4 regions of the Geobacillus zalihae genome follow, and region 2 is predicted to be linked to each of the others. Evidence: riboswitches for the same ligand, from Rfam matches in the RefSeq annotation. Region 2 holds a riboswitch; each other region holds the start of a gene.
The links. Region 2 has a riboswitch for cobalamin ahead of QWV57_RS09115 ((2Fe-2S) ferredoxin domain-containing protein). Riboswitches for the same ligand answer to the same signal wherever they lie in the genome.

Region 1 (2,198 bases), 520 kb from region 2:
CCCGGTCGGCTTACTAAGTCGGTGTTGACGTCATACACCCGCTTGTTTTTCACCGCCGGCACGTCTTTCCAAGCGGCGCGCGCCAACACTTGCTTCGCTCCGCCGTATGTCGTGATGATGACATCCGGCTTATAGGCCACGGCTTTTTCTTCCGTCACCATCGGCCAGCCTTCCAAGCTGCCGGCGACGTTTTTCGCTGAAATCACTTGAAGCATCTCATCCATAAACGTCCCTTTGCCGGCCGTATACAGCTGCGGCGGCGGCGACACTTCAATCCAGACATTGGCCTGTTTGTCCGCCGGGATTTGTTTCGCTTTTTCTTTGATTTTCGCAAGCTTCTCTTTCATCTCATCAATCACTTGCTTCGCTTTGTCTGTCGTCCCGGTCGCTTTGCCGATCAAGTCGATGGACGCATATACATCGTCGAACGACTTCGCGTCATTGACGACAAGCACGGTAATGCCGGCGTCTTTCAATTGCTTGAGGCCATCGCGCGAGTTATGGGCGCTTGACGCGTGGGCCAAGACGAGATCCGGTTTGAGCGAAATGATTTTCTCGACATTAAACTCCATGCCGCCGATTTTCGTTTTCGTTTTGACGTCTTCCGGATAATTGTCAAAATCGCTGACGCCGACGATCTTATCGCCCAACCCCAACGCATAGGCGATTTCCGTATTGCTCGGGATGAGCGAGACGATTTTTTTCGGTTCCGCTTTGATCGTGACATCCTCGCCAAGCCCGTCTTTCACTGTCACTGGAAACGCCGCTTGTTCCGTTTTCGGCTCGTCTTTTTTCGCAGGCTCGGTGCTGCCATTCGCCCCGCCACAGCCGACGAGCACGGCGGCCAAAAGGAAGAACACCGCCACCACCGCCGGCCATGTCCAACGTTTCATCCGTCATTCCCCCTTCAGTGATGTATGTACAATAAAAAACGCCCATTCCGCCTAAATCTGGGAATGAGCGCGAAACAGACCGCCAATGGGCACAACAATGCCCTGTACGACTGTTTCCGCGTCTCACCCCCCGAAGATTCGGAAACTGCGGCAAGCAAGGCAGGTCTACTGGCTCATGCTTCATCCTACTCTGAAGCCTTCCCGTACGGAAAACAGCGCAAGCCATCTGTCCGTACAGTGGCGATTTCATTTCGTCCGCATTGACAGTTGCGGGGACAGCTCCGGATTCCCACCGGATTCCCTATTAAGCCGTTTCGGCACCTTGCTGCAAATGGATTCAGTTATGGGATATGGACATTTTTATATTAAAACAGCGTTTGCCGTTTGACAACTATTTTTATAGAAAACTGGCAGCCAGCTCTCCAAACCAGCGTTCCCAGCCAAGCGTCCGCCTAACCGCCATAGGAAAAGGCGCCCCGCCTTTATGCAAGACGCCTTTCTGACTGCCGGCTCCACTCGTCACTGTTGAATATATTTGTCAAACACAAAACCAAAATCTTTGACCGTATAGTTCTTTTTCGCTTCCGTCAGCCAGCGAAAAGCGTATTCATTCACGGCCTGAAAATCCGCCGACACATTGGCGCCGTCGCCGCGCATGTTGGCAAACACCTTGGCCGCCAGTTCCAAACTCCGCTCCGCATAGTTGAACTTCGTTTCGTTTTCATGGCAAATGTCCGCGATCGCCAGCAGCGATTTATACAAGTCTTTCAGTTCCTCGATATGCTTTTTATGCACATCGATCGAGTATGCGTGCGGGCCGATTTTAAATTTGATTTCCGCATCCAAATCGACCGTCCCGGCTGTTTCGAGCGACACGTCGGAAATCGGATGCTTATAGTAATCGTAGCGGCGCAGCGTCCGTTTTTTGCTCGCGGCGCTCGTGCCGTCCAGATGAATGAGCGCGCGGTTTGTGAAGCAATATTCATCGGATTTCGACTTGATGAGAAAATAGATTTTTTCTCCATCCTCGTGCATCACATAATCATCGGCATCCACTTTGTCGTAGTCTTTCGGCTGAATAACCGAGCCGATGTCGCTTAGCCCAAGCACATCGGCGGCGACTTTTCCAAACATGCTCATGTTCCTCCGGCTCCTTCCACGTTTTATCGGCGCCCACCTATTGGCGGATGAACGGCGTTTTGCCTTAACAAGGCGCCGTAATCTCATACCTTTCATCTATGTAATACGTCGAGATCGGAAAAACGTTTCATCGCCTCTAAAAATCAAAGACCCGACGCCTTTTAT
Region 2 (2,198 bases):
TGCCTTCCGTCACCGCCAACGGCACTTGAGTAATGGCAAAAATGCCGGCGAATTTCAAAAACGAGGCGGTGACTCCCCCATCAGGAGACGGAAACGCCAGGGCAAGCTGCAGGGACGTCATGACATATGTAGCCAAATCAGACAAACAAGCGGCAAGAAACAAAGCCGCTCGATTGGATACCGCCCCTTTTCGGCACAGTTGATACACTCCGTACGCGACGAACGGGCCGACGATCGCCATCGACATCGCATTGGCCCCAAGCGTCGTCACTCCTCCGTGGGCAAGAAGCAGCGCTTGAAAGAGAAGAACGACTGTGCCGATCACCACCATCACCCATGGTCCAAACAAAACCGAGCCGAAGCCGATCCCGGTCGGATGCGAGCTGCTGCCGGTGACGGATGGAATTTTCAACGCCGACAATACAAATGTAAACGCGCCAGCTAACGCCATCAGAAGCTTATGTTCGGGGTGCTGCTTCAGCGTATGCACAAGCCGCCGCAATCCGAACACAAAGAACGGCAAAAACAACAGCCACCAAAACAGCGCCCATTTGACAGGCAAAAATCCTTCCATAATGTGCATGGCATACGCTTCATTTTCATTCGTCAACAAAAAATAAGAAACGAACAAAGCCGCCATTCCGCTCCATCGAACCGCTCTCTTCATTTATCCCTTCACTCCTTTCGCAGCATGTTCCGTTTTCCGTTTTCCGCTTGGCGCCTCCCGTTCGCCGGCTGGCGTCAACACCAATTCGCCTTCGTATTCATACGTCGCCCACTCCCGCATCGGAACCCCCTCACCCAAATGGGCGCGCACAACCTCCTTCGCCCGCTCCGGCGTCATCTGTCGATACCAGATGCCTTGCGGATAGACGATCATCACGCACGCGTCTTGGCATCGTCCGTTGCAGCGCGTCCTTGTTGTATGGACAGCGTCGTCAAGCCCGAGACGGGCGATCTCCTCGCGCACCGCCGTTGTCACATCATCCCCGCCATGGCGGAGGCACGTCCCTCCGTTGCAAATGAGCACATGATGCTTCATTCCCCGCAAATCCCATGTCGCCACCGAATCCCCCCCTTTTTGGCTAGAATGATAGAATTTAGACGCAGACAGACGGGCAGGTTTTCGGCAAAAGAAAAAGCACCTCTACAGCAGAGGTGCAGAAAAATGTATACGAAAGCCGTAAACGGCCCAAACAGGCCCAATGTAGCCATCATTCTCCCGCACGTCTGCCTATAGTCCCGTAGGCATCCGTCCGATCCAAACAAGGCAGGTCTCCTGACTTAGGATCATCGCTTGACGGCGTCTTCCCGAAGCATCCTTCAGTGACTTGCTGCCGCAAAGCTCCCCATCACAGTGGCGGGCACCGTGCCGGATTTTCACCGGGCTTCCCTTTTCACCCAAACCCTAAAGCAGGCTTAGGCACCTTGTCTGTTTCTCGCCTATTGATCTTGTCATGGAACAAGCATCCGTTCTCATCGTAGTACAACTTGATGGCAGGCGTCAACCGTTTTTTGCCGACAGAGTCAGTCAAGACTTTGTGGAGAACATTTTTTCGGTTCACTACGGGCGTTGTCAATCACTAGTTAGCGAACCATTTTCAGGAATTCATATCGTAAGCGCTTTCGGACTCTCATCCCTCATCTTGAGGCGATGATACGATATTCCATTTTTTTACACCCAACCACCATCCCGGAGCGCCGACAACGCTTGATGGATCGGTGTCCCGGATGACCGCTGCAGACACGGTAGATTCTGACGCACCACATCTGCCCATAACCGTCCGGCCTTCCGTTTGGCCTGTTCGATCCGCTTGGACTTTGTTGAGGCCGAGGCCGCCGTTCGGGTCTCTTCTTCCTCCACCAACTGCCCATTTCTCCGCCAAATCCCGTCGATTCGGGCCGCCATCGCCCTCAGAAACGCCCGAAGCCCTTGGTCTTTCCAGCTGCGGCGGGATTTCACCCGATGCGCAAACCGGCTCATCACGCTCTCGGCGTGGCCCATCGGACGCATGCCGGTCGTCTCCACCCCTTGCTCCGACAGCCACTCCCGATAGTCCCGGATGCATCCCGGCATCGACTCGATCCGGCGGATCATGGCAGCCATCTGCTTCTCTTTCGCTTCGTCCTCCAACGTGCCGACCGCGCTGTTCAGCTCCACGAGAAGCCCCTCTTCGTCTTGTTTCGCCAGCTTCTTC
Region 3 (2,198 bases), 940 kb from region 2:
GCGGTGACGGCTCCGTTTTACCGCGAAACGCTTCATGACCCGCCCGTCAACCGGATGCAGTATATTGATCTTCATACATGGCTAAGGGGCGATATTTTAGTCAAAGCGGACAAAATGACGATGGCCCATTCGCTTGAGCTGCGCGTTCCCTTTTTAGACAAAAAGGTATTTGAGGTTGCTAGGCAAATCGCCCCTGATATGAAGATAGCCAACGGTACGACGAAATATATTTTACGTAAAGCCGCCGAAGGCATCGTGCCGGATCATGTGTTAAACCGGAAAAAATTAGGGTTCCCCGTGCCGATTCGCCACTGGCTGAAAAACGAAATGTATGACTGGGCGAGACAGCTCATCCACGAAAGCGAAACCGATCATCTGTTCCATAAGGATGTGCTCCATCGGCTGCTGGATGAACATGCCCGCCACAAGGCGGACCACAGCCGCAAGCTGTGGACGGTGTTGGCGTTTATGGTTTGGCATCAAGTGTATGTGGAAAAGAAGTACGATTTTGCTTCATCCGCACAAAGCGAGGAGCGGCCAGCGTCTGTTTTGGAGGCGTAGCAGGGAAACGACAGGGCGTTCTAAGGGCGACACCTAGAACGCCTTTTTCGATGGTGCGGACAGTTTCCTTGCCTTTGGCGAAGCGAAAGAGAAAATTTGCTTTCTCCCGCTCTTGCAATTTTCCCGGTTTTGGTATATGCTTGTTCCATCAGGATGCTAAATACTATATATTGGTTTTGAAGTCTTGTTGTACAACTACATATCGTTCTGCCAAGCAATGGTGTCCATCAGGACTTAATAGGGAATCCGGTGTGAATCCGGAACTGCCCCCGCAACTGTATGTGCGGACGAAATGGGATGGCCACTGGCGGCAAGAGCCGTTCGGCGCGCCGCTGGGAAGGCCCCAAAGTAGGACGATGCACGAGTCAGGAGACCTGCCTTGCTTGGAACGTTTCATGTTCTTCGGGGTGTGAGAAGATGAAACGATAGGGGAAAAGAAAAAGGGTTTCGTATGCCTTTTTTCCGTCTGTCGTTTCATCCGCTCGCCTGCCCGAGCGGATTTTTTATTGAAGGAGTGGGGAAACGAATGACCGTATTGACGAAAACGATCATCCTCGATGACCAAGGGAAGCCGGTTTCGTTTTCACGTGAAGAGTTTGCGTCGCTGATTGGGCAAGCCGCCGCTGGATTCGGCCGTCTGTCGCTTGATGAATACGTCGAGCGTGTTTGGCAGCTTCTTAGCCGAAAGGAGTCCGTCACGGTAGAACAGCTGCACCAAACGGCTATTTTGGAAGGACTTTCTTACATTGATGAAGAGGAGCCGGACTGGACGTTTGTGTGCGCCCGGCTGTATTTGCGGCAATTGTACCGTGAAGCGGCGCGGCAGCGCGGGTACGATGAACGCGAGCGGTATGGCGATTTCTACTCGCTGCTTGTTGCGCTGACGGAACAAGGGGTGTACAGTCCGTTCTTGCTTGAACGTTATACGAAAGAAGAAGTCGACGCCATCGGTGCGTTTCTTGATCCGGAGAAGGACAAGCTGTTTACGTACATTGGGCTGCGCACGCTCGCGGACCGGTATTTGGCGCGCGATTATGAGCGGCGGTTGTATGAATTGCCGCAGGAGCGGTTTTTGGTCATTGCCATGACGCTCATGGCGAATGAACCGCAAAAGCAGCGGCTTGCGCTCGTGAAGGAAGCGTATTGGGCGTTAAGCAACTTATACATGACCGTGGCGACGCCGACGCTTGCCAACGCTGGGAAGTCGTACGGCCAGCTCTCAAGCTGCTTTGTCGATACGGTCGATGACAGCTTGCAAGGAATTTATGACAGCAACACCGACATCGCCAACTTGTCGAAATCGGGCGGCGGCATCGGCGTCTATTTAGGCAAAATCCGTTCGCGCGGCAGCGACATCAAAGGGTTCAAAGGGGTTTCCTCCGGCGTCATCCCGTGGATGAAGCAGTTGAACAATACAGCGGTGAGCGTCGATCAGCTGGGGCAGCGCAAAGGGGCCATTTCCGTCTATTTGGATGTATGGCATAAAGACATTTTTGCGTTTCTCGATGCGCGGCTCAACAACGGCGACGAACGGCTGCGGACGCATGATTTGTTCACCGGCGTGTGCATTCCGGACTTGTTCATGGAGCAAGTCGAACAGCGCGGCGACTGGTACTTGTTTGATCCGCATGAAGTGC
Region 4 (2,198 bases), 1.6 Mb from region 2:
TCATCTTTCCAAAACCGGAGGAACTATTCTTTCAACGTGGACCATTCGTGCACACAAACATATGCCTTCAAGGCGGCCTTCTGTCCAGCGAGTGAGAAAATGATTGTACACAAATCGGCAACATCCTATGATGCTCCGGATATACGGTTCCTGTTCTTTTGTCGGATAGAGACGGACGGAACAGGCTTGGCGCATTCCAATCGTCAAGAAAATTATACCATATTGCGCTTCCTCCCACTCCTTTAAGGGGGAGAGGAGCACAAGATTTCTGTAATGAATAAGGGCGATTTTTTCCGTTGCCACAGAGGAAATGAACCAAAGCAAGAGCAGGCCGAACCGAGTCGACGCTGGGATGCGTCCGGTGTTGCCAAGAGTAGCTGTCGGATCAAGACATGGGAACAGAGCCAAGCTCGATCGAATAGGCAAAACGGAAGGCAGGTCGAGGTGCCCATTCACCAACGGAGCGATCATCCTGTACCGAAACAGTGCGATGTCGTGTCTCATCGACTTATCCATCTGGATCTCCTCCTCGTCTTTCCCACCATCCATATACATTTGAATGTCAATGACAAAGTCGTGAAACTTGATCAAATTTCCTCCCCATCTTTGAAACAAATGGAAATTTCCGCCCGAAACGGCTCCTCACCACAACATGTACTTGACAAGCAATACAGCTTCCTGCACAAAGATTTGAAAAAATCACTGATTTGTTGATTTTCCCTTACAAGCGTAAATGGGGTATGTTCAGAAAAAATCATGTACAACTTTTGGTGAAGAGCCTCCGAAACAATTCACAAAAAATTTAGCACACTCTTCAGAAAAGAGGGAAAAGGCTTTCTGAAAGAATGTACAAGAAACGGTGTTTTGTTTTCGCAGAAAAATTCCATGGGCAGCGCACTTTGCCCTCCACCCGGGGATGAAAATCACACGTCAGTCCTGCATTTTCACAAAAAACATATTTTTACATAAAATACTAATATTAACTCAAAAAATATCCCTGCTTACTATGCCGTTATGCCTCTTAAAACCCCTTCACAAAAACATTTCGGTTGAAAAAAACAAAAAATTCTTTTATTCTAAATTTTATACAACCAAATAATCAGTTCACGCAACAGGTGGTTCACACATGTGGTGAACCTTAAAAGGGAAGTTTGGTGAAAATCCAACACGGTCGCGCCACTGTGATGCAGAGCTGTTTATCACAATCCACTGTTTCATTTGAAATGGGAAGGAGATAAACAGCGATGAAGCTAAGTCAGGAGACCTGCCTGTTGTATGCACTTTCGACCTACGCGTCATAGGGAGGAGTGAGGACATATGATATTGAGGCACTTCACGTATCTCAATACAAGCTAGTTATACCCTCCTTCCGTTGGAAGAGGGTTTTTTGCTTGATTGGGATCAAATAACTGGAGGTGCTTCCACATGTTCATCCGCAGTTCAAATGTAGGGTATCCACGCATTGGGGAGAAAAGAGAATGGAAAAAGACGTTAGAATCGTTTTGGAATGGGCAGATCACCAAAGAACAATGCACCAAAATGATGGAAGCGATTCGACTTGATTCGATTCGTAAACAGATGGAGAAAGGAATCGATCTCATTCCAATTGGAGATTTTTCTTTATACGATCACGTATTAGATACAGCATTCATGTTTGGATATATTCCAGAGCAATTTCAACAAATAGACGATACACTTGAGCAATATTTTGCGATGGCACGCGGGACAAATGGGCAACATGCGCTTGAAATGACGAAATGGTTTAATACAAATTACCATTACATCGTGCCTGAAATTGGACAAACAAAGCCAAGATTAGTGGAGAATCGCCTATTGAAAGAATACAACCTTGTAAAAGAAACATTCGATTTAGAAACAAAACCTGTGTTGCTTGGACCGATTACGTTTCTTTTGCTTTCTAAGCAATACGATCGACACGAGTGGCGCAAACATCTCGCACGATTAGTTCCTGTTTATGTAGAATTATTCAAACAACTAAGCGAAGCGGGCGTGTCATTCGTCCAAATCGATGAACCGATTCTCGTCCAAGATATAGACGATGACATCGTCGATGCATTTCGTGATGTATATGAAGTTTTTCATCGCGGTGTACCAAATATAAACCTTATTTTACAAACATATTTTGATAGCGTGTCGCATTATCGTGAAATCGTTGCTTTACCTGTCGCAGGCATTGG

Region 1: another riboswitch for cobalamin. It lies ahead of QWV57_RS11555 (ABC transporter substrate-binding protein); the one in region 2 lies ahead of QWV57_RS09115 ((2Fe-2S) ferredoxin domain-containing protein).
Region 3: another riboswitch for cobalamin. It lies ahead of QWV57_RS04360 (ribonucleoside-diphosphate reductase subunit alpha); the one in region 2 lies ahead of QWV57_RS09115 ((2Fe-2S) ferredoxin domain-containing protein).
Region 4: another riboswitch for cobalamin. It lies ahead of metE (5-methyltetrahydropteroyltriglutamate--homocysteine S-methyltransferase); the one in region 2 lies ahead of QWV57_RS09115 ((2Fe-2S) ferredoxin domain-containing protein).

The regions. Positions count from the first base shown of each region.
Region 1 covers NZ_CP129217.1:2,296,905-2,299,102, forward strand. The annotation lists gene QWV57_RS11555 (ABC transporter substrate-binding protein) at 1-893, opposite strand, end outside; cobalamin riboswitch at 1,035-1,233, opposite strand; gene QWV57_RS11560 (PH domain-containing protein) at 1,413-2,027, opposite strand.
Region 2 covers NZ_CP129217.1:1,779,373-1,781,570, forward strand. The annotation lists gene QWV57_RS09110 (energy-coupling factor ABC transporter permease) at 1-667, opposite strand, end outside; gene QWV57_RS09115 ((2Fe-2S) ferredoxin domain-containing protein) at 668-1,066, opposite strand; cobalamin riboswitch at 1,253-1,446, opposite strand; gene QWV57_RS09120 (ISLre2-like element ISGsp3 family transposase) at 1,676-2,198, opposite strand, start outside.
Region 3 covers NZ_CP129217.1:837,112-839,309, forward strand. The annotation lists gene asnB (asparagine synthase (glutamine-hydrolyzing)) at 1-561, shown strand, start outside; cobalamin riboswitch at 762-957, shown strand; gene QWV57_RS04360 (ribonucleoside-diphosphate reductase subunit alpha) at 1,013-2,198, shown strand, end outside.
Region 4 covers NZ_CP129217.1:205,229-207,426, reverse strand. The annotation lists gene QWV57_RS01125 (helix-turn-helix domain-containing protein) at 1-456, opposite strand; partial or broken gene QWV57_RS17980 (helix-turn-helix domain-containing protein) at 439-516, opposite strand; cobalamin riboswitch at 1,097-1,286, shown strand; gene metE (5-methyltetrahydropteroyltriglutamate--homocysteine S-methyltransferase) at 1,426-2,198, shown strand, end outside.